Regions from separate parts of the Paenarthrobacter sp. TAF1 genome, predicted to be linked through region 2. Evidence: riboswitches for the same ligand, from Rfam matches in the RefSeq annotation. Region 2 holds a riboswitch; each other region holds the start of a gene.
The links. A riboswitch is a leader RNA that binds a small molecule or an ion and turns the genes downstream of it on or off. The one in region 2 is predicted to bind glycine.
Positions count from the first base shown of each region.

Region 1: linked by a shared signal. The riboswitch ahead of cycA (D-serine/D-alanine/glycine transporter) and the one ahead of gcvP (aminomethyl-transferring glycine dehydrogenase) in region 2 are both predicted to bind glycine.
Region 3: linked by a shared signal. The riboswitch ahead of gcvP (aminomethyl-transferring glycine dehydrogenase) and the one ahead of gcvP (aminomethyl-transferring glycine dehydrogenase) in region 2 are both predicted to bind glycine.

Region 1 is NZ_JBFRDO010000008.1:48,853-58,827, reverse strand. It holds gene AB4Y81_RS12610 (RecQ family ATP-dependent DNA helicase) at 1-402, shown strand, start outside; gene AB4Y81_RS12605 (MFS transporter) at 515-1,954, shown strand; tRNA gene AB4Y81_RS12600 (tRNA-Ser) at 2,066-2,153, opposite strand; gene AB4Y81_RS12595 (prolyl oligopeptidase family serine peptidase) at 2,297-4,564, opposite strand; gene AB4Y81_RS12590 (FAD/NAD(P)-binding protein) at 4,625-6,562, shown strand; glycine riboswitch at 6,638-6,736, shown strand; gene cycA (D-serine/D-alanine/glycine transporter) at 6,883-8,343, shown strand; gene AB4Y81_RS12580 (ExeM/NucH family extracellular endonuclease) at 8,422-9,975, opposite strand, start outside.
Region 2 is NZ_JBFRDO010000017.1:75,351-85,325, forward strand. It holds gene glyA (serine hydroxymethyltransferase) at 1-995, opposite strand, end outside; gene gcvH (glycine cleavage system protein GcvH) at 992-1,375, opposite strand; gene gcvT (glycine cleavage system aminomethyltransferase GcvT) at 1,460-2,593, opposite strand; gene gcvP (aminomethyl-transferring glycine dehydrogenase) at 2,605-5,451, opposite strand; glycine riboswitch at 5,600-5,698, opposite strand; gene AB4Y81_RS18025 (PucR family transcriptional regulator) at 5,773-7,281, opposite strand; gene AB4Y81_RS18030 (MFS transporter) at 7,451-8,833, shown strand; gene speB (agmatinase) at 8,830-9,825, shown strand; gene mscL (large conductance mechanosensitive channel protein MscL) at 9,958-9,975, shown strand, end outside.
Region 3 is NZ_JBFRDO010000025.1:23,317-33,291, forward strand. It holds gene AB4Y81_RS19980 (helix-turn-helix domain-containing protein) at 1-559, opposite strand, end outside; gene AB4Y81_RS19985 (NAD(P)/FAD-dependent oxidoreductase) at 662-1,666, shown strand; gene AB4Y81_RS19990 (hypothetical protein) at 1,759-1,974, shown strand; gene AB4Y81_RS19995 (amidohydrolase) at 2,061-3,293, opposite strand; gene AB4Y81_RS20000 (cyclodeaminase/cyclohydrolase family protein) at 3,396-4,055, shown strand; gene AB4Y81_RS20005 (MFS transporter) at 4,062-5,612, opposite strand; gene AB4Y81_RS20010 (TetR/AcrR family transcriptional regulator) at 5,686-6,225, shown strand; glycine riboswitch at 6,319-6,416, shown strand; gene gcvP (aminomethyl-transferring glycine dehydrogenase) at 6,595-9,441, shown strand; gene gcvT (glycine cleavage system aminomethyltransferase GcvT) at 9,451-9,975, shown strand, end outside.

The DNA of each region.
Region 1 (9,975 bases), on a different contig from region 2:
AGGGAGTGGTCAGGCGCCGAGGGCGGAACGCCGTGGAGCGGCGTCGGACGCCCGGTGGCTGTCGTCAGCATCCCGTCGCGAAGCAAACCGCAACTCGTGGATTCGCTGGCCCAGGGGATAGCCGGAATAGGCAGAATGCCGTACTTGGGGCAGCTGCAGCCGGCTCACGGTGGTCCAACCGGCGCGCGTGGCGGCAACAGCGCCTACAGGCTCGCCGGCGTTTGGGATCGGCTGGTGGTCGGGCCTGAACTTGCCCAGGCTCTTGCCGATATTGGGAGCCAGCCTGTGTTGTTGGTGGACGATCTGGTCGACAGTCGCTGGACGATGACGGTATCGGCGCGGGCTTTGCGGCAGGCAGGCGTAGCAGCGGTCCTCCCACTTGCGTTGGCGCAAGCGGGGTAGCGGAAGGTAGGAAAGCGTCATTTTGTGATCGCTCCCACACCTGGTCTATAGGATCGAGGAAACGCCCCCTGCTGCCTTCGTGGAGCACCAGCGACGAACTTGGACCGGAGCCATGACCACAAGACCCAGCGCAGGCATCGAAGAAGCCAGCGAGACCAGTTGGCGCCCCCGCTTGGCCTTGTTGGTGGCCGCGACGTTTTTCATGGAGTTCCTTGACGGGACTATCCTGACCACCGCTATTCCGAGCATTGCGTCCGACTTCCGAGTCGCACCGGCCGACATCAACATCACCATGACGGCCTACTTGGTGACGGTCGCGATGGGAATCCCACTGAGCAGTTGGCTCGCTGAACGGTTCGGCGCTCGCCGGATCTTCTGCCTGGCCATAGCCGTTTTCACCATTGCTTCCCTGCTCTGCGCCGTGAGCACCGACCTGACCATGCTCACACTCAGCCGGGTGGCCCAAGGGATGGGCGGGGCCATGATGGTTCCTGTCGGGACACTGGTGGTCCTGCGGGGTACGCCGAAATCCGAGCTCCTCCGGGCAACGGCCTATCTGGTTTGGCCTGGGCTCCTCGCGCCGGTACTTGCGCCGATGGTCGGTGGCGCCCTCACAACGTTCCTTTCCTGGCATTGGATCTTTCTCATCAACGTCCCGCTGGGCCTGGCAGCCTTCATCGCTGCACTTCGGCTGGTGCCTCGGACGCAATTCGATGGAAAGCGCCGCCTTGACTGGTTCGGGCTGATGCTGACCACCCTTGGCGTCGGGGCGTTGGTGGTGGGGCTGGAAACCTTGGGCGGCCATGCATCCAATGTCCTCGCTGTAGTGGTGGTAACCGCCGGAGTGCTGTCCTTGGCAGGGGCGGTCTGGTGGATGGGGAAAGCAAAAGTTCCGCTGTTCAACCTCAGCGTCTTCGGTACCAGGACTTTCCGGGCGACCTCAACCGGTGGCTTCATCTACCGGCTGACCATCAGTTCGGTCCCCTTCTTGTTGCCCCTGATGTTCCAGGATGGATTCGGCTGGGACCCGCTGAAGGCCGGCGTCATGGTGGCGGCAGTCTTCGTCGGCAATATCGGGATCAAACCTGCCACCACGCCGCTAATCAGGCGCTTCGGGTTCAAAGCCGTGCTTGTCTTCGCGTCGTTCGCTTCCGCCGTAACGTTCGCTTTGTGCGCGTTCCTTGACGCCCAAACACCGGAACCGCTGATTTTCGCTTTGCTGCTGTTCAGCGGAGCCTTCCGCTCCATTGGTTTTTCCGCCTACGCTTCGGTGCAATATGCGGACATCGTCCCGGGGCAGCTGCCCTCGGCCAACGCCATCTCGGCAACCCTCGTTCAGTTGGCAGCCGCGGCCGGGATCGCGGTGGGAGCTTTGTTCCTGCGCCTCTTCGAAGCCACGGGTCTTTTCGGGACGGACCAGGTGGGGGCATACAAGGGTGCTTTCATCGCCATGGCCGTCCTGATGCTCATCAGTACGGTGGACAGCCTGACCCTCCACCGTCACGCAGGAGCCGAGGTCAGCGGTACCTCAGCCGGGGCAAAGCGCGCCTGAACCCTGCCGGCGGGCGTCCCGGCTTGGTCGCTGGCGCTGCCACGGGCGCTGCCACGGCCATTGGCTCGCTTAAACGCAAAAGGCCCCGGTTCGAAAACCGGGGCCTGTTCGCGGAGACGGGGGGATTTGAACCCCCGGTGGAGTTGTGCCCCACACTTCATTAGCAGTGAAGCCCATTCGGCCGCTCTGGCACGTCTCCCTTTGCTATTGCTAGCCCACCAAGGATACGCAGAACCTGCCGTCCAGCGCAAAACACGCCAGAGCCGGGTGTCCGTTTCGATGTTCCGCTGCTATTCGTGCCGTGCGCGTGGCCTTGTGCGCAGGGAACCATCGAAACAGGCGTCAGTTGCTTCCGGCCAGGGAAACCCACAGGAAGTGGTTGCTCCGTGCCTGCAGTGCTGCAGCCTGCCGGTTGTCCGAGGCTCCCGCGTGCCCACCTTCGAGGGCTTCGTGGAACCAGACGTTCGGAATCCCCATGGCCTGCATCCGTGCCGCCATCTTCCGGGCCTGCACCGGCCCCACCCGGTCGTCAGAGGTTGCCGTCCAGATGAAGGTTTCGGGGTACTCCACGCCGTCCCGAAGCAGGTGGTACGGCGAGAACGTCCGGATGAAATCCCATTGTTCCGGCACATCCGGGTCACCGTACTCGGCAATCCAGGAGTAGCCCGCCGAGAGCTTGGTGTACCGGCGCATGTCCAGGAGGGGCACACCACAGGAGACAGCGCCAAACAGTTCCGGGTACTGGGTCAGCATGTTGCCCACCAGCAGGCCACCATTGGAGCCGCCGACGCAGCCCAGGCGACGACGACTGGTCACGCCACGCGAGATCAGGTCCTTGGCTACTGCGGCGAAGTCCTCGTAGGCACGGTGACGGTTCTCCTGGAGTGCTGCACGGTGCCACGAGGGGCCATACTCCCCGCCGCCGCGGATGTTGGCAACCACGTACACGCCGCCGCGTGAGTGGGCGGCAGCCCCGTCGTCGGACGCTATGCCCGCAGTACGGCGCTCCAGCCAGGCGCGCCCGATCGTCCCGCTGTACGCCGGGGTACGGGAAACTTCGAACCCGCCGTAGCCGGAGAGCTGGGTGGGGTTCTCCCCGTCCAGTACCAGGTCCTTGGAGGCCACCTGGAAGTACGGAACCTTGGTGCCATCCAAGGAAACCGCGAAGTGCTGCTGGACCTCGTAGGCGGCTTCGTTGAAGAACGACGGCGACCGCTTCACCTCGGTGTGCCGGCTCACCACGCCACCGTCGGCCACGCCACCGTCGGCCGCGTCCTGCGCTGCTGCAGGCGAAAGCGTACCCCGGGTCAAAGTGGTGGGTGTCGTGAAGCCTGTGGCCACCAACCAGAAGTCGTTCCCGGCTCCGGAGTCGGAGACGTCCTCATCATCCACGGCGTAGGCATTGACGTCATGCAGGGGAGGGCAGGCGTCCAGGACGGTGGAGGCCCACGAGCCTGAGGCGTCAACAGCCGACGGATCCAGGACCCTGATCTCGGAGGAGACGTCCCGGAGGAGGTTCAGCAGCAGGTAATCCTTGGTCCAGCTCCAGGACTGCAATGACGTGTGCGCATCAGGGGTGAACAGGACCAGCAACTCAGCCGGGCCAGCCAGGTAGCTTTCGAAATCTGCGGCCAGCAGGGAGCCGGCCGGGTACGTGACCCCCGCTGCTTCCCAGTCGCCCTGGGGGCGGAAAAGCAGCCAATCGCGGTGGACGCTGATGTTGACATCGGTGGGCACGTCAATGGCCACCCACGAGTCGTCGCGCAGCAGCCACGTACTGCGGTTGTAGAAATCGATGTAGTCAACGGCGAAGGTTCGCTCGAAACCGGGGGTGGAATCGTGCGCCACCGTGGCCAGCATGTGGTTCTCCGGAATTTCGAACAGGCGCTCAGCGTCCGCGAGCGACTGCCCGCGGCGAAGCTTGACGCCGGTCCGTGCATAGGAGGACGACGTGGCGGGCAAGCCTTCAGCTGTGCTGGACACGAGAAGGGTGTCGGCATCCAACCAGCTGATGTTGCCTTTGGCTGTGGGAATGTCGAAGCCACCTGCTGCCGGGTCCACGAAGGTTCGCGTTTCGACGTCGAACTCGCGGTGGCGGTCGGCGTCGCCCCCGTCGGGGGAGAGCGAAACCATGGCAAAGCGGTACTCTGCGCCGTCCGAAGGACGGAGGAAACCGGCACCGTGGAACACCCACTCAACACCTTCAGCAGCGGCAAGGGCATCGACGTCGAGCAGTACATCCCACTCGGGATCCTCGGTGAGGTAGCTCTCCCAGGTGGTGCGGCGCCAAAGGCCCTTGGGGTGCTCCTGGTCCTTCCAGAAGTTGTAGTAGAAATCGCCGCGTTTGTTGACCATGGCAATCCGGTCCGTGGAGTCCAGGACTTCCAGGATGCCGGACTCGACCGCCGCGTAATCGGCGTCTTCGAGCAGTTCCTCGGTGCGGGCGTTCTGTTCCCTGACCCAGGCCAACTGCTCTTCGCCGTGGATGTCCTCAAGCCAGGCGTTTTCATCCGTGGGCTCAGGTGCGGACTCCGCCGCGTGGCGCGGTCCGGAGGCCGGCGCGGTGTCATTCCCGGAAAGTGGCGACGGATCAGCTTCTGTGGTGGTCATCGCCCCATCCAAGCAACACACTTCGACGGTAAGCAAGTCACGCAGAAGTTAGGCTGGAGCGTGGCTAAATCCCAAATCAACCGTGTTGCCCTTGTGGGGGCAGGCCCTCGGGGCACCAGTGTCCTCGAACGGTTGCTCGCGAATTGGGCTGCGAAGAGAGCTGAAGGCGCCGCCCTGCAGGTCCATGTGGTGGATCCGTACCCCGCCGGCTCCGGACACGTGTGGCAGCCGGAACAGTCGCGCCTCTACCTGATGAACACCCAGTCGTTCTATCCCACCCTCATCCCCGAGGATTCCGGATTGGCGGCACCGTTGGCGGGTGGTTCCTTCGACCAGTGGCGCGAGGCCCGGCGTCGCGACGGTGCCGGGCTGAACGACGCCGAAATGGCAGAGCTGGCCACGCTCGAGTCCCACGATTTCCCCAGCCGTGCGCTGTACGGGCGGTACCTGCGCCAAACCCTGGCCGGGTTGCTGGAGCGGAAGCCCGACGGCGTGGAAGTCACCTTCCATGAAACGCTCGCCGTTGCGGCGCGGCCCGTGGACGGGATGTTCGACGTCGAACTGGCCGACGGCGGCACGCTCACCGTCGATTCGGTGGTGCTGGCTCTGGGGCACATCGAATCACGGCTGAATCCGGAGCAGAAATCATTCAAGCGCGCAGCTGACGAGTTGGGCCTGCTGTACTTCCCGCCGGCACCGCCCGCCGACGTTGACTGGCAGGTTGTGCCGGACAATGAGCCGGTTCTTGTCCGCGGCATGGGCTTGAACTTCTTTGATGTGATGGGCCAGCTGACCGAAGGCCGCGGCGGCAAGTTCCTTGAAGCCGGAGCGCCCGGTGCCGGGGTGTTGGAGTACCGGGCCTCGGGCCGGGAGCCCAGGATCATCGCCGCGTCACGCAGGGGAACGCCGTACCGGGCGAAGGCCGGTTTGGAGGGCTATTACCCGCGCAGCATCACCATGCGCTACCTGACCGAGGACGCAGTGGACCGGTTCCGGGCCGCAGGCATCCAGCCCGGCTTCGACCATGACCTGTGGCCCTTGCTGCACCGGGACGCGCTGTGGGCCTACTACTCGACGCTGGCCCGGTCCCAGCCGGCCGCGATCAAGGACCCGGCGCAGTTCCTGGCCGACCTCGAAGACGCGCTCCAACCGCATGCCCACACCACGGCAAACTGGGAAAGCGACGTGGAGGTCCTGGTTGAAAAGCATGTGGCGGCATCACGGCGTTTGAACCTGCGCGGGCTCGCGGCGCCGTTGGCAGGCCGGACGTTCGCGTCACGGCGTGACCTGGATGCTGCGATCACCGCGTACCTGGACGACGACGCGCGGCGTTCGGCGCTGGGCGAATCGGACCCCGTGAAGATGGCCATCGGCGCGCTCCACACCGGCCGTGCCATCCTCAAGACCGTTGTAGCCGACGGCGGCATCACCGACGAGTCCTGGCTGGCAGGGCTGCGCGGCTGGTTCGAGTCGTTTGTCGAAGGGTTGGCCAGCGGACCTCCTGCGCTGCGTTCGGAGCAGCTGGCCGCCTTGGCGCGTGCCGGCGTCGTGAGTTTTGTGGGACCGGACCCCAAGTTCAGCGTCGATCGTGGCGCCAAAGTGTTCCGGGCGGCGTCACCCTGGGTCCACGAGGGACCCGCTGAAGCACGCACCCTGATCGAAGCGATGTCACCCGCCAACAGGGTGGGCATCAACATTTCTCCGCTGCTCGAGCAGCTCATGGCCGACGGCCTGGTGCGGACCAAGATCATGATGAGTGTGGAGGGGACGCCCATGCAAACCACCGGCCTGGACGTTGAGCCGCACCCTTACCGTCCCATTGCCGCCAACGGATCCATCACGGAAAACATGTACGTTCTGGGCTTGCAGTTGTCCGCGTCGCAGTGGGGCAATGCCATTGCCGCCGAAGCCCGTCCCCGCTCCGGGCGGGCCTATGCCAGCGGCCAGCGGACCTTGCGCGACGCTGACGAGATCGCCCGCAGCATCCTGGGCCTCTAGCCGTCACAGGCTTGCGTTGCCTGCCAGCCTTCGTTACTGTGTGAGCTGCATCACCCGCAAGGGTGTGCGCGCTTTTGATCTGCGGCGGGAGAGTCCTGCCGGTACATCCCGTCAGGCGCCGTAGGAGCAAACCCTCCCCAGGAATCTCTCAGGCCCATGTACCGCCGCGGCGAGGCAACTCTGGAAAGCAGTCCGGCCACACCGGACTCACCGAAGGTGCAAGCAGGCCCATGCCCGCGGAAACTCTCAGGTCCACGTACAGAGCGGGGAGGAACCCGAATCAATGCGGCACCTTGTGCCGCCTGAACGACGGAGTTCCTTTGACGATTCATCCTTCCGCGAGTGCCGGTTCACCCCATCTCGAACGCCAGCTCAGCAACCGCCACATCCAGCTCATAGCCATCGGTGGAGCGATTGGCACCGGCCTTTTCATGGGCTCGGGAAAGACCATTTCCGCAGCCGGCCCATCCGTCATTTTTGTATACATGATCATCGGCTTCATGCTGTTCTTCGTCATGCGTGCCATGGGCGAACTGCTCCTCAGCAACCTGAACTACAAGTCCTTCAGCGATTTCGCCGCCGACCTCCTGGGCCCTTGGGCCGGGTTCTTCACCGGCTGGACCTACTGGTTCTGCTGGGTCATCACCGGGATCGCCGACGTGATCGCCATCGCCGGCTACTCCAAGGAATTGTGGCCTTCCCTGCCCTTGTGGGTTCCGGGACTCATCACCATCGGCATTCTCCTGCTCCTGAACCTGGCCACCGTGAAGGCCTTCGGTGAGACGGAGTTCTGGTTCGCGCTCATCAAGATCGTGGCCATCGCTGCGCTCATCATTGTTGGCCTGTTCATGATCTTCAGCGGCTTCGAGTCCGACGCCGGTCCGGCCGGTTTCTCCAACCTGTGGAGCTATGGCGGCTTCTTCCCGAACGAGTTCATGGGCTTCGTGGCCGGTTTCCAGATCGCCGTGTTCGCGTTCGTGGGCATCGAACTGGTGGGCACCACCGCTGCCGAAGCCAAGGACCCGGAGAAGAACCTCCCCAAGGCCATCAACTCGATCCCCATCCGGGTTCTGCTGTTCTACGTCGGTGCCCTCATCATCCTCATGTCCGTCACACCGTGGACGCAGTTCGCCGCCGGCCACAGCCCGTTTATCGCGATGTTTTCCCTGGCAGGCCTCGGCGCAGCGGCCACCATCGTCAACCTCGTGGTGCTGACATCGGCCATGTCCTCTGCCAACTCCGGCATCTATTCCACGTCCCGCATGGTGTTTGGTCTCGCCCAGGAGGGCGACGCGCCTAAGGTGTTTGGCGCCCTCTCCGGACGCAAAGTACCCCGCAACGCCCTGTTCCTGTCCTGCGTCCTGCTGCTGTCCGGCGTCGTGCTCATGTACGCCGGCCAGGACGTTGGCAAGGCCTTCGACATGGTGACCACAGTGTCCGCGGTGTGCTTCGTGTTCGTTTGGTCGATCATCCTGGCCAGCTACCTTGCCTTCAGGAAGCGCCGGCCACACCTGCACGAGTCGTCAGCGTTCAAGATGCCCGGTGGCGTGGTGATGGTGTGGGTGGTGTTCGCGTTCTTCGCTTTCGTGCTGTGGGCCCTTACCACCCAGCCGGACACCCTGATTGCCTTGCTCGCCACCCCAGTGTGGTTTGTGATTCTGGGGGTCGCGTGGATCATCCTTCGGCGCCGGCCCGCGCACCTGGCACGCTACGCGGCGTTCCAGGCCGAATTGCAGCGGGATGCTGAGAGGACGGCCGAGCCGGAGCCGGCCACCAAGTAGGCTTCCCGAACGCAAAAGCAGGGCCCTTCACGCTGGCTGCGTGAAGGGCCCTGCTTATGTTGCTTTTGCCGGGAGTGGTCAGCCCCTCAAGCACTTCTGGTAGTCCAACCAAGCGAAGGCATACCGCAGCCAGCCCACGATGTCGTACCACTTGGACGGCTTGGTGGGTGGGGTGCACTGGGGCGGTTGCGGTCCGCTGTCCGCCACAGTGATCAGAGCCTTCACCACCGTTCCACTTTCGACGGCGGTCAGCACCAGGGTGCCGGTACCTGCAGCTGCCGCCGCGGGAACCTTGAGGTTCACCGTGGCCGCGCCTGCCGTCACCGGCACGGAACCGAGCGCCACAGCGGCGCCCTTGCTGTCCACGAAGACGGCGTTCAGCGAGGCGTTGGCCGGGCTGCCGATCGACGTCAGGTTCAGCTTGGAAACAGCCAGGGTGATTGGCTCACCGGACTTCACCTGGGCCGCCGTCGAGTTGGCGACGGCAACCGAACGGCGCCCGAAGTCCGGGGACACCGGGTTGTGTTCGCGCAGGTACTTGATCCACGCATCACGGTCCACCAGGCCGGTGTCCTTGGTGTTGCTGCCTTCCTTGAAGACCCGGAAGTTGTCACCGCCGGTTGCCAGGAAGCTGAAGGTGCCGATCCTGTACTGCTTGGCGGGGTCGATCACGGCGCCGTTCACCCAGATGCCGGTGATGCGGTCACCTGCAGGGCGGGCGGCGTCATAGGTGTAGTTGACGTTCTTGGACAGACCCAGCTGCTGGTACGGGCGGCTGGGAACAGTGCCGTCCGGGTTGGTCTGCCACTGCTGTTCAAGAAGTGTCTTGAACTGCGTGCCGGTCAGGGACGTAGTCCAGAGGTTGTTCACGAACGGCAACACCGCGTTGGCCTCGGCGTAGGTGATGGTGCCGTCCGGTGCGTAATAGAGCTCGTTGCGCAGGCCGCCGGGATTTACGACGCCGATCTCCGCCGAGCCCAGTTCAGGCGCCTTGAGCGTGTCCACCAGTGAGTCCGCCACCAGGTTTCCCAGCGTGGACTCGCTCGCGCGGTCGTCACGCTTGGGAGCCCCGCCGGCGGGGTCCGGGGTGAAGGCGGTGGTGATATCAGCGGTCACTGCACCCACGGGCTGGTTGCCGATCTCGGCAGCCTGGGCAAGGGCCTTGTCCACGATGGTCTTCACTGCCGCCACCCGCGGGTAGTTGGCCACGAGGCTCTCGGCGGTATCGGTCGTCCGGTCCACCACGGCGGCCTTGTAGGCGGTGACGGACTTGCTTGCGGTGTCTACCGTGAGCGTCACGCTGCCCACGTTTTCGCCGTAGTTGCCGGTCTGCACGATCGGCCGGGTCTTGCCTGTGGGCTGGCCGTTGGCGTCCAGGACCGGTGCGTCCCAGGCGTACTCCTTGTGCGTGTGGCCGGTGAAGATGGCAGCGACGTCAGGAGTGGTTTCGTTGACCAGTTTGGCGAACGGTCCGCCTGCTGCGACTTCCTGTTCCAAAGTGGCGCCTTCGGGCGTGCCGGAAGCGGCGCCGTCGTGGTTCTCCACAATGATCAGGTCTGCTTGGTTCTCAGCCTTGATTTTTGCCGCCACCCGGTTGATGGCTTCCACGGGGTCCCCGAACTCAAGATCGGC
Region 2 (9,975 bases):
TCTGTTCCACCGGAAACCACGGAGATTCCCCTGGCAGCGACGTCGGGCTGGACCAGGCGTTCGGCCAGGATGCGGGAACCGGCCAAGACGCGTTCCTGGCGCTCACGGAACTCCTCCGAAGCGGCAATCTTGAACGCGACAGCCTTGCCCGCGATCACGTGCTCCAGCGGTCCGCCCTGCTGGCCCGGGAACACGGCCGAGTTGATCTTCTTGGCGATGTCGGCGTCGTTGGACAGGATGATTCCGCCGCGCGGACCGGCGAGGGTCTTGTGCGTGGTGGAGGTGGTGACGTGGGCGTGCGGGACCGGCGAAGGGTGCAGGCCGGCAGCCACCAGGCCGGCGAAGTGGGCCATGTCCACCATCAGGTAGGCGCCCACGGAGTCAGCGATCCGGCGGAACTCAGCGAAGTCCAGCTGCCGCGCATACGCGGACCAGCCGGCCACGATCAGTGCCGGTTTGTGCTCCTGGGCCAGGCGCTCCACCTCAGCCATGTCCACAGTGTGGGTGTCCTCGCGAACCCCGTACGGGACCACGTTGTAGAGCTTGCCAGAGAAGTTGATCCGCATGCCGTGCGTGAGGTGGCCACCGTGGGCAAGGTTCAGGCCCATGATGGTGTCGCCCGGCTTGATCAGCGCGTGCATCACCGAGGCGTTCGCCTGTGCGCCGGAGTGCGGCTGCACGTTCGCGTACTCGGCTCCGAACAATGCCTTGATGCGGTCAATGGCCAGCTGCTCAATGACGTCAACGTGTTCGCAGCCGCCGTAGTAGCGCTTGCCCGGGTAGCCCTCGGCGTACTTGTTGGTCAGCACTGAGCCCTGCGCCTGCATGACAGCCACGGCAGTGTGGTTCTCGGATGCGATCATTTCCAGGCCGTCGCGCTGGCGGCCCAATTCGTCGTCGATCTTCGCGGCGATCTCGGGGTCCAGCTCGGAGAGCTTCGCGTCCAACGACGCCGACACAACCTGCTCGAATTCGGTCACGGCTGCCGGGTTCACAGTTCGCCTCCGTTGGCTGCTGCGTACTCTTCGGCCGACATGAGCGGACCTTCTTCGGTGGCGGCGACCTTGAACAGCCAGCCCTGGCCGTAGGGGTCGTTGTTGATCAGCGCGGGATCTCCGACAACGGCGTCGTTGATCTCGGTCACCTCACCCGTCACAGGCGAGTACAGATCCGATACCGACTTGGTGGACTCCACCTCGCCGCAGGTCTCCCCCGCGGTCACTGTGGAACCAACCTCGGGAAGGTCCACGTACACGATGTCGCCCAGGGCGTCAGCGGCGACGGCGGAGATCCCGATCCCCACCGGCCCGTCCCCGTCAGCGGCAACCCACTCGTGCTCGGCCGAGTACTTCAGTTCAGCTACTACCTTGCTCATTCCAATTCCTTCTCTCTCTTCGAGTTTTTGTACAGTTGATGCCCTCAAAAAGGCCTCATAGGGGCGTTATGTGTACAAAAACTCTTATTTTTGGCGCTTGTAGAACGGCAGCGGCACCACTTCGAAAGGCTCCGCTTTGCCGCGCAGGTCAACGTCCACGATGGTGCCAACCGCTGAATGTTCGACGTCGACATAGGCCAACGCCACCGGGTAACCGAGCGTCGGGCTTGGCTGGCCCGAGGTCACCTCACCGATCAGGGAACCGTCCTTGAGGACGGAGTAGTGCGCACGGGCGGCACGACGGCCGGTGCCCTTGAGGCCCACGAGCTTCTGGCCGATGGTGGATCCCACACCGGCAGCCTTGATCGCGGCGAGTGCTTCCTTGCCAACAAAGTCGCTTTCCTTGGCCAGGGAAACTACCGGGCCAAGACCTGCGGCGTAGGCGTTCACGTGGCGGGAGAGTTCGTTGCCGTAGAGGGGCATTCCGGCTTCTAGGCGCAAGGAGTCCCGGGCGGCTAGGCCGGCGGGGATGAGTCCGTGGCCTTCGCCTGCTTCCAGGAGCGCTTCCCACAGACCGGGGGCGTCAACGTTCGGGATGTAGATCTCGAAGCCATCTTCCCCGGTGTAACCCGTGCGGGCCACCAGCAAGTCCTGGGTGCCGCCGTCGAACGTGATGGAAACCTCCACCGCCGCGTAGTACTTCAGTTCCGTCACCAAGGAGCGCTGCTCGGCGGGTACCAGTTTCAGCAGGATGGCCTCGGCGTTTGGGCCCTGCACGGCAATCAGGGACGTCTCGGCGGAGGCGTCTTCAACCAGCACATCGAAGCCGGCTGCCCGCTCCTTCAGTGCCGCCGCAACCACCTTGGCGTTGCCCGCATTGGGGACCACCAGGAAGTTATCGTCAGCGCGACGGTACGTAATGAGGTCGTCGATGATGCCGCCGTCGGCGTTGCAAATCAGCGAGTACTTGGCCTTGCCCACCGCAATCGCGGACAGCTTGCCCGCCAGGGCGTAGTCCAGGAACGCTGCGGCGTCGGGGCCGGTGACCCAGACTTCGCCCATATGGGAGAGGTCGAACAGGCCGGCGGCGTTGCGGACCGCGTGGTGCTCGGCGAGTTCGGACTCGTACTTGAGGGGCATCTGCCAGCCGCCGAAATCCGTGAAGGAAGCGCCGGCTTTTTTGTGCTGCGCATACAGGGCCGTGTAGTTCTCAGTCATCTCAGGAGTCCTTAGTTTTCGAAGTCCGTAAGGGGCGGGCAGGAGCACACCAGGTTGCGGTCGCCCGCGGCACCGTCGATGCGGCCAACCGGCGGGAAGTACTTGTCCTGCTTGAGGTGGTGGACCGGGAAAGCGGCCTGCTCACGCGGGTAGTCGCGGGCCCAATCGGAACTGACGACGGCGGCAGCCGTGTGCGGCGCGTTGCGCAGCGGCGACTTCTCAACAGTGAAATCACCGTTGGCCACCTGCTCGATTTCGGCACGGATGGTGATCATGGCTTCGATGAAGCGGTCGATCTCGGCCAGGTCCTCGGACTCGGTGGGTTCCACCATCAAGGTTCCCGCCACAGGGAAGGCCAGCGTGGGGGCGTGGAAGCCGAAGTCGATGAGGCGCTTGGCCACATCCTCGGCCGTGACGCCGGTCTTCGCGGTCAGCTCGCGGAGGTCCAGGATGCACTCGTGAGCCACGAGTCCGCCTTCACCTGTGTAGAGCACCGGGAAGTGCTCATCCAACCTGGAGGCAACATAGTTCGCGGCCAGCAGCGCGGACTTGGTTGCTTCGGTCAGACCCTGGCCGCCCATGAGCTTCACGTACGCCCAGGAGATCGGCAGGACGCCGGCGGAACCGTAGCGGGAGGCCGAAATCGCGACGCCGCCTTCGGCAGAATCACTGTTCGCGTCGCCGGGCATGAACGGTGCCAGGTGTGCCTTGGCTGCGACCGGGCCAACGCCCGGACCACCACCGCCGTGCGGGATGCAGAAGGTCTTGTGCAGGTTAAGGTGCGAGACATCGCCACCGAACTTGCCCGGCTGGGCCAAGCCAACCAGCGCGTTGAGGTTGGCGCCGTCAACGTACACCTGGCCACCGGCCTCGTGGACCGCATCGCAGACTTCGCGGACGTCGGCGTCGTACACACCGTGCGTGGACGGGTACGTGATCATGATGCAGGACAGGGCGTCCTTGTTGGCCTCGATCTTGGCCTTCAGGTCGTCGTGGTCGATCGTGCCATCGGATGCCGTCGCCACGACGACAACCTTCATTCCGGCCAGCACTGCCGAGGCAGCGTTCGTGCCGTGTGCCGAGGCCGGGATGAGGCAGACGTTGCGCTGCTCATCGCCACGGGAGAGGTGGTAGCCGCGGATCGCCAGGAGTCCGGCAAGCTCACCCTGGGAACCGGCGTTAGGCTGAATGGAGACCTGGTCGTAGCCGGTGATCTCGGTGAGGTCGGCTTCCAGGTCTTCGATCAGTTCGCGCCAACCGGCCGTCTGGTGGTCCGGAGCGAACGGGTGGATCGAGGCGAACTCCGGCCAGGAAATGGCTTCCATTTCGGCCGTGGCGTTCAGCTTCATGGTGCACGAGCCCAGCGGGATCATGGTGCGGTCCAGCGCGAGGTCCCGGTCGGACAGCTTGCGGATATAGCGCAACAGCTGCGTCTCGGAACGGTGCGTGTTGAACACCGGGTGCTGCAGGAAATCAGAGGTGCGGACTACGGATTCGGGCAGTTCGAACCCGGAGGCGTCCCCCACCGGACCGGCACCAAAGGCGACGGCTACCGCGGAGAGGACTTCCGGCGTCGTGGTTTCATCAACGCTGACCCCCACGGTGTCGGCGTCGATGATCCGCAGGTTGATGCCGCGGGCTTCGGCGGCGGCGATGACCTTGTCTGCCTTGCCGGGGACGCGGACGGTGAGGGTGTCGAAGAAGGAATCTGAGACGAGCTCGCGGCCAGCCTTCACAAGTGTGGTGGCGAGGGTGCGGGCGTGGCCGTGGACGGTTTCGGCGATAGCCTTCAGGCCTTCAGGGCCGTGGTAGACCGCGTACATGGAGGCCACGATGGCGAGCAAGGCCTGTGCCGTGCAGATGTTGGACGTGGCCTTTTCGCGGCGGATGTGCTGCTCGCGGGTCTGCAACGCCAAGCGGTAGGCGGGGACGCCGGCGTTGTCCTTGGAGACGCCGACGATACGGCCCGGGAGCGTCCGCTCCATGCCTTCACGCACGGCCATGTAGGCCGCGTGCGGGCCGCCGAAGAACAGCGGAACACCGAAGCGCTGAGCAGTTCCGACGGCGACGTCGGCACCTTGTTCGCCCGGGGGCGTGATGAGGGTGAGCGCCAGCAAATCCGCGGCCACGGTGACCAGTGCGCCGCGTTCCTTCGCGTCGGAAATGACGCCGGAGTGGTCGAAAACCCGGCCCGAAGCACCAGGCTGCTGGAGGACGACGCCGTTGATGTCGCCGTCGGGCAGACCGGCGGAGAGGTCCGTGACCTCCACCTCGAAGCCCAGCGCCTCAGCACGGCCCTTCACGATGGCGATGGTCTGCGGAAGGAGGTCGGCGTCCAGGACAGTCTTGCCATCCTTGGCCGTCTTGTTCTTGTTGGCCCGGCGCATCAGCAGCACGGCCTCGGCCACGGCGGTGGCTTCATCCAGCAGGGAAGCGTTCGCCACGGGAAGGCCGGTGAGATCCTGCACCATGGTCTGGAAGTTGAGGAGCGCTTCGAGGCGGCCCTGGGAAATTTCCGGCTGGTACGGCGTGTAGGCCGTGTACCACGCGGGAGCTTCCAGGATGTTGCGGCGGATGACCGGCGGCGTGACGGTGTCGTAGTAGCCCTGGCCGATCATCTGGACCGCGGTCTTGTTCTTGGATGCGAGCTTCCGCAGTTCGGCGAGGACCTGCACCTCGGTGAGGGCATCCTGCAGTTTCAGGGCCGTGTCCTGGCGGATGGAATCGGGGACGGCGACGTCCACCAGGCCGTCGACAGAGTCGTAGCCGATGGCCTTGAGCATGGTGTCAACGTCGGCTTGGCGCCGGGCGCCGATGTGCCGGTCCGCGAAAGCGGTGGGGGTTGATTGAACAGTCAAGAGGAACTCCATGATTCAGGCGCCCACTGAGCGCCACGATGATGTGGGTTCCTCCCCGCTCTGTATTGGACCTGAGAGATTCCGCAGGAATGATTGCCTGCTTGCACCGTCGGTGAGCCCGGTTAACCGAGCTGCTTTCCAGAGTTGCCTAACCGCGGCGGTACATGGGCCTGAGAGATTCCTGGGGAGGATTTGCTCCTACGGCGCCTGACTGGATGTACCGGCAGGGCTCTCCCGCCGCAGATCAAAAGCGTTGCGTCACGCGAGTGACACGCTTCACACCATAGCGTGGGGTTTCGCTAAAGTGCAAGCAAGCGGCCCCTACCCGTGCATGGCCTCGTGGATCTGAAGGGCGAACCAGAGCTGGGCCACCGTGGAGGTTTCACCCATGTCCAGGCCCGTCAGCTCACCGATTTTCCGGATCCGGTAGATGATGGTTTGCCGGTGCGTGAACAGGGTTGCCGCCGTCTTTTGCCAGGACCGCTGCGAGTCCAAATACGTCCGCAACGTGACAATGAGATCACCTTCCTGGCTCTGCTCGTAGTCGAAAACCGGGCCCAGGAGCCGCCGGACCAACGCGGTCCCTTCCTCGAAACTGGTCAGGCCCAACCAGGACGGGCCCTGGGCATAACGGGCCACACCCAGCTTGTTGGCGCGGGCCGAACCAAGCGCCCAGAGGGATTCCTGCAACGCGCGTTGGATATTCGCAACGGCCGCCGGCGCACTTATCCCGATCGCGGCATCCACACCGGCGCAATGCACCAGGACGTCGTCGGGCACGTCGGCAGGGACCACCACATGGAACCTGTTGTTCCGCTTCAACGACGCCGACGCAACCCCGTGCCGCCACAGTTCGATGTGCACGTTGGCCAGCCTGTCGCCGTCGTCCGCTGTGGACCCGTCCGCTGAGATCGAGGCGAGCAGGAAGCGCTGTGGCGGAACGTCAAAAGCTGCGAGCCGGCTCTCTATCTCGGCCGCACCCAAGCGCCCGTCCATGGCCTGGAGCAAGAACTCACCCGCTAGGCGGTGCCTGCCTTCCAGCGACAGGACGATGCGCGAAAGCTGCAGTCCCAGCACGGTGGCCGCATGCAGGAGCACGACGGCGTCCGGGTGCGGTTCGCCGTTGGGCAACACTACCAAGAGCGCATTCGCGTGGGTGGGGATATCCATGGTCAGGACGTGCCTGCCCCGAACGCGGTGCCACTGGAAGTTCTTCCCCGCCAACGACACCTGCCCGGAGAGTGGAGCCCACTCGTCGGCGAGGAAGACCGGAAGCGGCTCGCCTTCGGGGTGCCAGGGATGGAGGCAGCGGCGATCCACGACGAACAGGTCCGCGTCCAACTCGGTCGCCAGCCGCTGTACGAGGCTCTGCCAATGGTCCTCGGAGGCACCTGCGGTGCGGAGCAGATCATAGACGCGCGCCGTCTGCCGGAGCCGACGCGACTCTTCGAGCAGCGAGGACTCCGCAACCGACCTGGCGATCGCGATGAACGGCAACGGATACGGAATGTTGACCAGGGGCAGGGGGAGCCGATCGCACGCCGCCAGGAATTCCGCGGTCAGGGTCGGCGCGTGCATCTTCTCTCCGATGGCCAGGGCGCTGGCACCGCTGTCCATCAGGGCCTCCGCGAGCGCCACTTGCCCGTCTGCGTCGGCGGGAATCGAGAGACCATTGGTCATCATGAGTTCGCCGCCCGTGACCCACTCCCAGAGCCGGGGCAGGTCCGAGGTGTGAGCCCAGGTGATGCGGTTGTCGAGGCCTGCGGCGCCTGCGAGGAGCGTCAGGCCGAGCTGTGGCTCAGCAATGAGTTCAGCGACGGTGATTGCCATGCTTTGGCCTCCCGGGGTGTGCCGGATGGTCGCCAGCACCGTTTAGACAAATGTATATGCAACTTAATCATTTGTAGTCGATCTACGGATAGTCGGAGTGACGCCGGTCACCCAAGAATTGAATGACTACTTCCCCGCTCCCCAAGAGCACTCACGAGAGAGGGTTGCAATGAGCGCAACAAGCAACCTCATTGACGATGCCCCACTGACCGCCTTCCACAAAAAGCTGACGTTCTTCGCCTCCGGCGGTCCGTTCATCGATGGCTACGCGTTGTCGATCATCGGCATCGCCCTGATCACAATGACCCCCGGACTGCAGCTGAGTACCGGGGAAATTGGACTGATCGGTGCCGCCAGCCTGGTAGGCATCTTCTTCGGCGGCGCCGTCTTCGGGTGGCTCACGGACAAGATCGGCCGCCACAAAATGTATATTGCCGACCTCATAGCGCTGGCCGTCTTCTCGCTGCTGAACGGCTTTGCCACTGAGGTCTGGCAAGTAGTCCTGTGCAGGTTCTTCCTGGGGATGGCCATCGGCGCCGACTACCCCATCGCCACGTCGCTCCTGGCAGAGTTCCTGCCCAAGAAGCACCGCGGCCGCCTGCTTGGGGCCACCTTTGTGGTCTGGGCTGTTGGCGCAGCGGTCGCCTACGCCGTCGGATTCCTGCTCCGCGACATGGGACCGGACGCTTGGCGCTGGATGGTCGCCAGCCCGGCGATCTTCGCCATCATCACCCTGTTGTGCCGGCTCGGGACACCTGAGTCGCCACGCTGGCTGCTGTCACGTGGTCGCCGTGAGGAGGCTGATGCAGTCATCAAGAAGGTCTACGGAAAGCAGTATGGGCTGGCTGATATCGCTTCCGACAGCGAGGGACCGGCGAAGCAAGGCAGGTTCCTGGACATTTTCCGGGGCCAGTTCTGGAAGCGGACGTTGTTTGTTTCCATTTTCTGGACAGCCCAGGTGATCCCACTCTTTGCTGTGTACACCTTCGCCCCTGACCTTCTGGCATCCTTCGGAATGCACGGAGACGCCAACCTCTACGGAGGATCGTTCTTGATTTCCATGTTGTTTGTTGTCGGTGGCATCCCCGGACTGTGGCTGGTGGAAAGAATCGGCCGACGCCGGCTGCTTCTCTGGAGCTTCGGGGTCATCGTGGTGGCCTTGGCCATCCCGGCTTTCATTCCCAACGTCCAGGCCGCGCCGTTGTTCATCGCCTTGGCCGTATTCGCTTTGGCTTCCGGCGCCTCCAGCTTCCTCGAAGTCGTCTACCCCAACGAACTCTTTCCCACCGAAGTGCGGGCAACGGCAGTGGGTTTTGGTACCGCCATCAGCCGCATCGGATCTGCCGCCAGCACTTACCTGATGCCCATCGCAATAGTGAGCTTCGGCGCCGCCGGTTCCCTGCTCATCGGCGCCGTGATCTCCCTGGTCGGTTTGGTGGCGACCTTCCTGCTCGCGCCGGAAACGGCCAACAAATCCCTTTCAGAACTCACCTCCCGTAAGAATCCGGGCACCCCGGAGCCGAATAAAGTAACCGAAGGATCCCTGTCATGACCACTCACCAGCCCGTCGGACCAGTCGATGCCACCAAGGTTCCCCGCTTCGCAGGATTGGGTACCTTTGCCCGTCTGCCGCAGATTGACCGCGTCCCCGACTACGACATTGCCATCGTCGGCGTACCGTTCGACGGCGGTACCTCCTACCGCCCAGGGGCCCGGTTTGGTCCGGCCGCAGTCCGCGAAGCCTCCCGCCTCCTGCGCCCTGGTTACCACCCGGAGCTCGATGTGGAGCCAGTCAACGAAGTCCAGGTCGTGGATGCAGGGGATATCGCCTGCACTCCTTATGACATCGCCCGTGCCATCCGCGAGATCGAGGAGCAAGCCCGTCCGCTGATCAGCCAGGACAGGAAACTCATCTCCATCGGCGGCGACCACACCATCGCGCTCCCCATGTTGCAGGCGCTCAACAAAGTGCACGGCCCAGTGGCGCTACTCCATTTCGATGCCCACCTGGACACCTGGGACACCTATTTCGACCAGCCGGTCACGCACGGAACCATCTTCCGGAGGGCGTTCGAGGAGGGCTTGCTACTCGAGGACAAGTCGATGCATGTCGGTATCCGTGGTCCTGTGTATGACCGCAACGACTTCCTTCGCGACCATGAGTTCGGTTTCCAAATCATTCGCTGCTCGGACCTGGACGTCATAGGCGTCCCGGCGGCGATCGACCAGGTCAGGCAGCGGTTGGGCGACACCCCCGTCTACGTTTCCATCGACATCGACGTCCTGGACCCGTCCTACGCACCCGGCACCGGCACCCCGGAGATGGGTGGTCTGCATTCCCGGGAGCTCCTGGCACTGCTCCGCGGACTCAACGGCATCAACATCGTGGGCGCCGACGTCGTAGAAGTGGCACCGGCGTATGACCATGCCGACATCACCAGTGTTGCCGCAGCAACTGTGGTGTTTGACCTCTTGGCCCTGATGGCCAACCGGGGAAAGGGCGCCAGCGTGTCAGGCTTCGAACTCGAAGAAGCTACAGCCTGATCCTCAGGGGCGCCGTCCCGCACTGAGTGGGGGTCAAGTTTCCTCCCTGGTCACTTGACCCCCACTGGAAACACCGGAATGGTAGTTTGATTCCTGCTGAGGCAGACAACGCACCCAACCGGAGGACCATCCATGTTTAAGGGTTTCAAG
Region 3 (9,975 bases), on a different contig from region 2:
CGTGCAGGCGCTCGCCTTGCTGGCCGAACAGGGTGAGCAGTTCCACCGGTTCAGAGGTAGCGCTGGCGAACCAGTGTGGGGTGCGGGTGTCGAATTCCGCCACTTCCCCGGGTTTGAGGATGAAGTCGTTCCCGCCCAGGACCAGCCGCAGTTTCCCATTGAGGATGTACATCCAGTCGTAGCCTTCGTGGGATTGCGGGTCTGGAATTTCCTTGCCCGTTCCGGCTTTCAGCACCATCTTGAAGGCCTGGATTCCGCCGGGGCGGCGAGTGAGGGGCAGCGCGGTGCCCCAATGATGGACGTGTGGCTTGAGATGGATGCGGGGGTCGCCCGTTTCCGGGGCGTCGATCAACTCCTCAAGAGGTACTTGGTGAAGCCGTGCAATCGGCAGCAACAGTTCCAGGGTGGGCTTGCGCTGGCCCGACTCCAGGCGGGACAGCGTGCTCACCGAGATCCCCGTGCCTTCCGATGCCTCTGCCAGCGTCAGGTTCCGTTGGGTCCGCATCGCGCGCAGGCGCGGGCCGACGGCGTCGAGCATTGCGCTGAAATCCTTTGCCATGTCTCCAGTTTGCCATAGTGGCAATTTTTCTTGCCGCTTCTGTCGACATCGACCAAGGATGGTAGGAGCGGCGGAAGGCCGCAGCGAGTCGACGGAGGCACAGTGAGCAGAGATACGAAGACGGAAACCGCGGACGAGTACCAGGTTGTGGTGATCGGAGGTGGCGCAGCTGGGTTAAGTGCCGCCGTGACGCTTGGCAGGGCCCTCCGGTCCGTCCTGGTGATCGACGCCGGCGAGCCGCGGAACGCGCCGGCTGCCGGGGTCCATGGTTTCCTGTCCAGGGACGGCATTGATCCCAGGGAATTGTTGGATATGGGGCGGGAAGAAGCACGCGGCTATGGGGTGGACTTCATCGCGGGCGTCGCCGTCGCAGCGCGCTCGACGGCGGGGGCCGAGGAAGGCGCGGAGCTCTCCTTTGATGTTGAACTGGCCGATGGGCGGACGGTGAAGGCCCGCCGGATCCTTGTGACCACGGGGCTGACCGATGTTCTGCCCGACATCGACGGCATCCGGGAGCGGTGGGGTCGTGATGTCCTGCATTGCCCCTACTGCCACGGCTGGGAGGTCCGGAACAAAGCGATCGGCATACTGGGCTCTGTTCCCATGGCGTTGCACCAGACGATGCTCTTCAGGCAGTGGAGCCCGAACATCACGCTGTTCCTTAATGACGTGGTGGAGCCGACGGACGCAGAGTGGGAGCAGCTGGCTGCACGCTCGATCAGCGTGGTGGAAGGCAAGGTGGAGTCACTCGCCATCCAGGATGATGCGTTGAGGGGCGTCGTCCTGGCCTCGGGAACAGTCATCCCGGTGGAGGCCGTAGTGACCGCAACCAGGCTGGAGGCAAGGTCCGCAGTGCTGGAGTCGCTTGGCGTCCCGGTGGTGGAACACCCCATGGGAGTAGGGCACCACGTGGAAGTGAATCCCATGGGCGGGGCCACCGCGGTTCCCGGCGTCTGGGCTGCGGGCAATGTCGCGGACCTTATGGGACAGGTCATGGCGTCGGCCGCTTCGGGCGTCATGGCCGGGGCCGCCATCAACGCCCACCTGGTGGCGGAGGAAACCAGATTGGCGGTGGACGTTGCGCGGCTGTCCAGCCTCGCCCGGTGACCACCACAAGCTGAACGGAAACCCTGCAAAAAAGTGGTCGACGTGCGGCCGGAGTGCGAGGACTATTAAAGAACGCCACTAAGGGAGGTTGTATGTGCTACGCGTACTATGACGACTTCGAGCGGCGCACGAAGAAGGACTCCGCGCGCAAGCCCGAGACCACAACTGAAGAGGCCAGGAAGGAACCGGTTGCCCCGGCGGAGACCCGCCAGGCATCGGAAGGGACACTCTGGACTTTCCTGGCACGCCGTCGCAGGGAACCTGTGGTTTACGAACCGAAGGTTGACCGCATCCACGAGAAGGTCTAGGCCCCGCCTGGACTGGAACGAGTAGAAGATCACGAAAAAGGCGCCGGTCTGCCGGCGCCTTTCCCGTGTGCCCGTCCACGCGCAGGCTAGTTGTTTCCGCCTGTTGAACCGAGGTACTCCAGAGCGGCTGTGACCAATGCTTCCGTTCCCTTGGCCAGCGTGGGCTGGATCAGGGGCGCGAAGTAGGGCGAGTGGTTCGAGGGAATATCTTCGGGGAGGCGCCCCGTCGTCGCCCATTCGCGGAACAGGGCAGGGTCGGCGCCGCCGAGGAACCAAAACACCAACGGCGCGTCGGCGCCCTTTGCCAAGGCTCCTACGTCTTCGCTGCCGGATACGGGCCCGGGATCAATGACCTGTGCCTCGCCGAACCTGGCCTTGAAGGCCGCTGTAATCCTGCCTGCTGCCGACTCGTCGTTAACTGTCAGCGGGAAGTGCTCTTCGAAATGGATCTCCGGGTCCTTGGGGGCGCCGGATGCCGCTGATTCCCCGTGCACAATGCGCTCAATCGAACCGAGGATTTTGTCCCTGGTGGAATCGCTGAAGGTGCGGACACTGAGGCCGAGGGTTGCCGTCTCGGGGATGATGTTGTTCTTGGTACCGGAGTGGATCTGTCCTACGGTGACCACAGCGGAGTCGCTGGCGGCGAGTTCGCGCGACACGATGCCCTGCAGGCGGATGGTGGCAGCGGCGGCCATCACCACCGGATCAATGGTGGTTTCCGGGCGCGATCCGTGCCCGCCGCGGCCGTGCAGGGTGATGTTGAGGGAGTCTGCGGAGGCCATGGTGACGCCGGCCCGGATGCCGAACCATCCGGCGGGGAAGGGGGCCACATGCTGTCCGAGCACTACATCGGGCTTCGGCACGACGTCATAGAGGCCGTCGCCAACCATCGCCTGCGCACCGCCACCCCATTCCTCGGCGGGCTGGAACACGACGATCAGTGTGCCTTGCCACCGGTCACGTTGTCCGGCCAACGCTTCTGCTGCTCCCACGAGGCAGCTGACATGGACATCGTGTCCGCACGCATGCATGACCGGAACATCATTTCCGTCAGGATCGACACCCATGGCAGTACTTGCGTAGTCCAGTCCCGTTGACTCTTTGACCGGGAGGGCGTCCATGTCGGCCCGGAGCATGACGACCGGCCCGGCTCCGTTCTCAAGGATGCCCACCACGCCGGTCTTGCCGATGTTGCGGTGGACGGTGAAGCCAAGATTCTCCAGGTGCCCGGCTGCGATCCCGGCGGTCCTGGTCTCCTGGAAGGACAGCTCCGGGTGGGCGTGCAGGTCCTTGTAAAGCTCTTCGAGGTCAATGGTCATGGGTTTACCCTTCGTTCGACGCCTTCGGTCCGGCCAGTGTATCCATCCGCTTTGTGCGAACCCTGTGTGTGCGAACCTGGCTGTCACGGCACACTTGATGGCATGACGAATTCCGAACCCGCCACCACGCAGCACTCCACGGTTGAGGACTGGACCGCAGCCCTGGCAGAGTCGAGCGGCTCGCCCGGGGGCGGCGCCGGCACCGGGGTGATGCTATCCATTGCGGCTGCCTTGACGTCAATGGTGGCCGGGTACACGGAAGCCGAGGGGCAGCAGCGTGACGAGCTTTCCGCTATCCATGCCAGGGCCCATGAGCTCAGGGAAGCGGCTCTCCGGCTCGCGGACGAGGACGCATCTGCCTCCAACGCCTTCGGAGCTGCTTTCCGCCTCGACCCCGGACCGGAACGCGAAGAAGCCATCCACCAAGCCTCCGTGGACGCAGCCAAGGCATCCGCCGTCCTGGGTGAACGGGCCATCGACGCCATTGAAGACCTCGGCTGGCTCGCTTCCCACGGGAACCCGGCCCTCGTTGCCGACGTCGTGGTGGGTTTCGGTGCGCTGCGGGCGGCCATAGCGGGGGCGAGGACCAACGTGAGCTTCGACCTCGCTTCCCTGACCTCCGCGGGGACTTCCCTCGAGGAGGTCAGGGAGCAGCAGCCCTGCCTGTGGACAACGGTCGGCCGGCTCGGCGATGCCCTGGAGCGTATCGACCAACTGACCGCCGACGTCGACAAGAAGGCGGCACCCACGGAAGCCGTGTAGCTTCCCTTACTGCGCTTTGGGAACCTTGCGCAGTACGACGGCGGCCATCACTGCTGCTCCGGCCATCAGTACCAGCCCAATCGCCGCGGTGATGTGGACGCCTGAGTCGAAGGCTATCCGCGCGGCGGTGGTCAGTGCCTCCGACAACTGGGTGGGGAGCCCGGATGCCGCGTCGACCGCGCCTGCCAGAGTCTCCCCGGACTTCCTCGCCGCCTCTGTGGGCACGCCGTCGGGAATGACGAGGTTGTGCTGGTAGGACGCGGTGAGGATTGAACCGAGCACGGCTGTTCCCAGGAGGGAACCGAGTTCGTAACCGGTCTCGGAGATGGCCGAGGCCGCCCCTGATTTGTCTGCCGGCACGGACGCCAGGATGAGGTCGTTGGAGATGGTCTCCGCTGCACCCACGCCGACGGCCAGGACCGTCAGGGCTGACAGGAGGAACACCGGTCCGCTGCCGTGGTCACCCACGACGGCCACCAGGTAGCCTATGGCGCTCAGTGTCAGTCCGCCGGCCACCACGAAGCCGGGCCGTACTTTCTTGACCAGCGGTACTACGAGCAGGCCGGCGATGACGGTGGCCAGGAGGGCCGGGATCATGGCGATGCCGGCTTCCATGGGGGACTGCCCTTCGACCAGCTGCAGGTGCTGGGCAAAGAAGTAGATGAACCCCGTCATGGAGAACAAGGACAAAACATTCGCCACGATGGCCGTGCTGAATACCTTGTTCTTGAACAGGGAAACATCCAGCATGGGGCTTTCGATCCTTTGCTGGCGGCGGACGAACAGAATGCCCATCACCAGGCCAAAGCCCATGAAGGCAGCAGCTGAGGCACCGAAGCCGTGGACCGCGAATTCCTTGATGCCGTAAACGAAGGGCGCCATGGTGACCGCGGACAGGACAATGCTGGACACATCCACCCGGCCGGGGTTGGCGTCCTTGGACTCGGGAATGAGTACCCGGCCAAAGGCAAGGAGCGGCAGAAGCAGGAATGCTGCTACCAGGAAGACGGCGCCCCACCAGAAGTGCTCCACCAGCCAGCCGCCGAAGATGGGACCGAGGGCTGCGCCGCCGGAGAATCCGGCAGCCCATACAGCGATCGCGAGCCGACGGCGGTTGGGGTCGGTAAAGATGTTCCTTATCAAGGACAACGTGGATGGCATCAGCATGGCGCCGAAGACGCCGAGTGCAGCGCGTCCGGCAATAAGCCACTCCGCGGACGGCGCGAATGCCGTAGCAGCCGAAACCGCCGCGAAGCCTGTGCTGCCGATCAGAAGCAACCGGCGTCGTCCGACCCGGTCACCAAGGTTGCCCATGGAGACCAGGAGCGCAGCGAGCACCAGCGGGTAGGCGTCAACGATCCACAGGAGCTGTATGCCGCCCACGTCCAGGGAGCGGGCGATTTCCGGCAGGGCGAAAGTGAGCGCGGTGTTATCGACGGCCACCAGCAGCACCGGGAACATCAGCAGTGCCAAGGCCGTCCAGTCGCGCCACGGTGCAGCCGGGCCCGTCAAGGGGGCGGCGGAACGGGGTGCTTGGGTTGAGGACGGCGAGAACATGCCTCTTACTGTACCGTCCAGACGGTATAGTTACAAATTCAACCCCCGCAATTCTTTAGGGAATGATGTACACATGCCACGAAAACCAGTTGCCCGGGACGCCGTCCTGGATGCCTACGAATCCCTCCTGATCGAGGTAGGGGAGCGGGCCGCTACCCTGGATGCCGTCGCCAAGAGGGCCGGTGTCTCCAAGGGCGGGCTGCTGTATCACTTCCCCAACAAGGAAGCCCTGATCAGCGCCTTGCTGGAGCGCCTGGACGAGTTGGCGCAGGAAGACATTGAGCAGATGAAGGCCGCGCCGGACGGTTCGGCCGCCTACTTCATCCGGTCCTCCCTCTGGGCTGACACCCCCATGGACAGGGCATTCGTTGCCGCCACCAGGCTCGCTGAAGTAGCCCATGAGGAAACGCGGCGGCGCTTCGCAGGAATCCAGCAGCAGTGGCTTGATGTCCTGGCCGAAGACGTAGGACCGGAGATCGCCAAGGCCGTCAGCTACATGGGCGACGGCCTTTATTTCAACGCGATGTTCGAGGGCGGGCAGGGGGCCGGCAACGCCGGCCGGGAGGCCGACGTCGAAATCCTGCTGGGGGTCCTGGACCGCCTGCGGAAGTGACTGCTCATCCATTTGCCGCAGGGCCTTGCACGTAGGACAATTAAGCCTTGTGGCGTGCCCAGCGTGGCGCCCACAGACAACTGAACATGCCTTTGATCTGCGGCGGGAGAGTCCTGCAGGCACGTGATGCAGGCGCCGTAGGAGCAAACCCTCCCCAGGAATCTCTCAGGCCCACGCACCGCCGCGGCGAGGCAACTCTGGAAAGCAGCAGGCACTCCACGCCATTGACGTGGGATGCTGTGCTCACCGACGGTGCAAGCGATTCGTTGTGCGGACAACACGCGGAAACTCTCAGGTCCAATACAGAGCGGGGAGGAACCCGAGCCGCTGTGGCGTACCCAAACGCCGCCCAAGTACTGGAGTTCCTTCGTGACGGTTAGTTCTGCCTCCACCACCTTCGTCGATCGGCATATCGGCGCCCGCCGCCAGACCGACATTGAGACCACGCTCAAGTCCGTTGGCTACGACTCTGTTGACTCGCTGGTCGACACTGCCGTTCCGAACGACATCCGCCAGGACGTCGCCCTCACCTTGCAGAACGCGCTGAGCGAAGTCGAGGTCCTGGCCGAGCTGCGCAAGCTCGCCTCCAAGAACAAGACCGCGGTCCAGATGATCGGCCAGGGCTACTACGACACCATCACGCCGCCGGTCATCCGCCGCAACATCCTTGAGTCCCCGGCCTGGTACACCGCTTACACCCCGTACCAGCCTGAAATTTCGCAGGGCCGCCTTGAAGCACTCCTGAATTTCCAGACCATGGTCCAGGACCTCGTTGGCCTGCCTATCGCCAACGCCTCGCTGCTTGACGAAGCAACCGCCGTGGCCGAGGCCGTCCTCATGATGCGCCGCGCCAACAAGAACAAGGCCGTGCAGGACGGCAAGACTGTGCTCGACGCAGACTGCCTCCCGCAGACCATCGCCATCGTCAAGGGCCGTGCTGAAGCCCTCGGCTTCGAGGTTGAGGTTGCCGATCTTTCAGCCGGCCTTCCGGAAGGTGCCATCAACGGCGTCGTCCTCCAGCAGCCCGGTGTTTCCGGCCGCGTCTTCGACCACTCCGCCGTCATTGCCGAGGCCAAGGAACGCGGCGCACTGGTCACCGTTGCCGCCGACCTCCTTTCCCTGACGCTCATCACCCCTCCGGGTGAGCAGGGCGCTGACATCGCCGTGGGTTCCGCCCAGCGCCTGGGTGTCCCGCTCTTCTTCGGCGGCCCGCACGCGGCCTACATGGCCGTCCAGAAGGGTCTCGAGCGTTCCATGCCGGGCCGCCTGGTGGGCGTTTCCAAGGACGACGCCGGTGTCCCCGCCTACCGTCTGGCCCTGCAGACCCGCGAACAGCACATCCGCCGCGAGAAGGCCACGTCCAACATCTGCACCGCGCAGGCGCTGCTGGCCATCGTCGCTTCGATGTACGCCGTCTACCACGGCCCCGAAGGCCTGAAAGCGATCGCCGAGACCGCCCACAGCCACGCCCGCACGCTCGCAGGGTCCCTGAAGGCTGCCGGCGTCGAGGTCCTCCACGGTTCGTTCTTCGACACCATCACCGTCCGCGTCCCGGGCAAGGCAGCAGAGATCGTCGCCGCCGCCGAGGCCAAGGGCATCAACCTGCGCGGCATCGATGCTGACACTGTTGGCATCTCCGTTGATGAGACGACTACGTCCGACATCGTCGGCCGCCTGCTCGATGTCTTTGGCGCTTCGGTCACCGATGCCGCCGAGGACTTTGCGCTGGAGGCTTCCGTTGAGCGCACCAGCGCATTCATGCAGCACCCGGTGTTCAACACCCACCGCTCCGAAACCCAGCTCCTGCGCTACATCCGCAAGCTCTCCGACCGGGACCTCGCGCTGGACCGCACCATGATTCCGCTCGGTTCCTGCACCATGAAGCTCAACGCCACTGCCGAGATGGAAGCCATTTCGTGGCCGGAGTTCGCTTCGATCCACCCGTTCGCTCCGGATTCCCAGACCGAGGGCTGGCGTGAACTCATCAGCGACCTCGAAGCCCAGCTGACCGAAATCACCGGCTACGACCAAGTCTCCATCCAGCCCAACGCAGGTTCCCAGGGCGAGCTCGCAGGCCTGCTGGCCATCCGCGGCTACCACCTGTCCAACGGCGACGACCAGCGCAACGTCTGCCTCATCCCGGCGTCCGCGCACGGCACGAACGCTGCCTCGGCAGTGCTGGCCGGCATGAAGGTCGTGGTGGTGGCCACTGCTCCTGATGGCACCATCGACCACGTTGACCTGAAGGCCAAGATCGAAGCCCACCGCGACGCCCTTTCGGCCATCATGATCACCTACCCGTCAACGCACGGCGTGTATGACGCCGACGTCCGCGAAGTCTGCGATGCCATCCACGAGGCCGGCGGCCAGGTTTACATCGACGGCGCCAACCTCAACGCGCTGGTCGGTCTGGCCCAGCCGGGCAAGTTCGGCGGCGACGTCTCGCACCTGAACCTGCACAAGACCTTCTGCATCCCGCACGGCGGCGGCGGACCCGGCGTTGGCCCGGTTGCTGCCAAGGCACACCTCGCACCTTTCATGCCCGGTGACGCGGCATCCTGGACCGAAGGCAACGATGTCCCGATTTCGGCCTCCCGCTTCGGTTCCGCCGGGGTTCTTCCGATCTCCTGGGCGTACGTGAAGCTCATGGGCGGCCAGGGCCTCACCGAAGCCACCAAGTCCGCGCTGCTGGCTGCGAACTACATCGCATCGCGCCTCAACGAGCACTTCCCGGTGCTCTACACAGGTGAAGGCGGACTCGTGGCCCACGAGTGCATCCTGGACCTGCGTGAACTGACCGCTAAGACCGGCGTCACGGCCGAGGATGTGGCCAAGCGCCTCATCGACTTCGGATTCCACGCCCCCACGCTGGCCTTCCCGGTTGCGGGTACCTTGATGGTGGAGCCCACCGAGTCCGAGGACCTCGTGGAGATTGACCGCTTCATCGAAGCCATGATCACCATCCGCAAGGAAATCGACCAAGTAGCCCACGGCGACTTCTCCGTGCAGGATTCCCCGCTTCGCCGGGCGCCCCACACGGCTGCCGCCGTCGTAACTTCCGATTGGGACCGCGCGTACCCGCGCGAGCAGGCCGCTTTCCCGGTCCACCACCTCAAGCAGGACAAGTACTTCCCGCCCGTTGGCCGCATCGACGGCGCAGCTGGAGACCGCAACCTGGTCTGCTCCTGCCCACCGATCGAAGACTTCGAAAACTAAGGACTCGTCATGACTGAGAACTACACAGCCCTTTACGAAGAGCACAAGAAGCTCGGCGCGTCCTTCACCGACTTCGGTGGCTGGCAGATGCCGCTCAAGTACTCCTCCGAGTTGGCCGAGCACCACGCGGTCCGCAAGTCCGCAGGCCTGTTCGACCTCTCCCACATGGGCGAAGTCTGGGTCACCGGCCCCGAAGCCGCAGCCTTCCTGGACTACGCCCTGGTGGGCAAGATCTCGGCCATGGCGGACGGCAAGGCCAAGTACTCGCTGATCTGCCAGGAAGACGGCGGCATCATCGACGACCTCATTACCTATCGCCGTGGTGCCGACAAGTTCCTGGTGGTGCCGAACGCCGGCAACGCCAAGGTTGTGGCTGACGCTTTGCTTGAACGCGCCGCCGGTTTCGACGTGGTGGTTGAAGATGCCTCTGCCCGGACCTCGCTGATCGCAGTGCAGGGTCCGCTCGCCGAAGCCATCCTGCTGCGCCTGGTTCCGGCCGACCAGCACGCGCTGGTCACCGGGCTCAAGTACTAC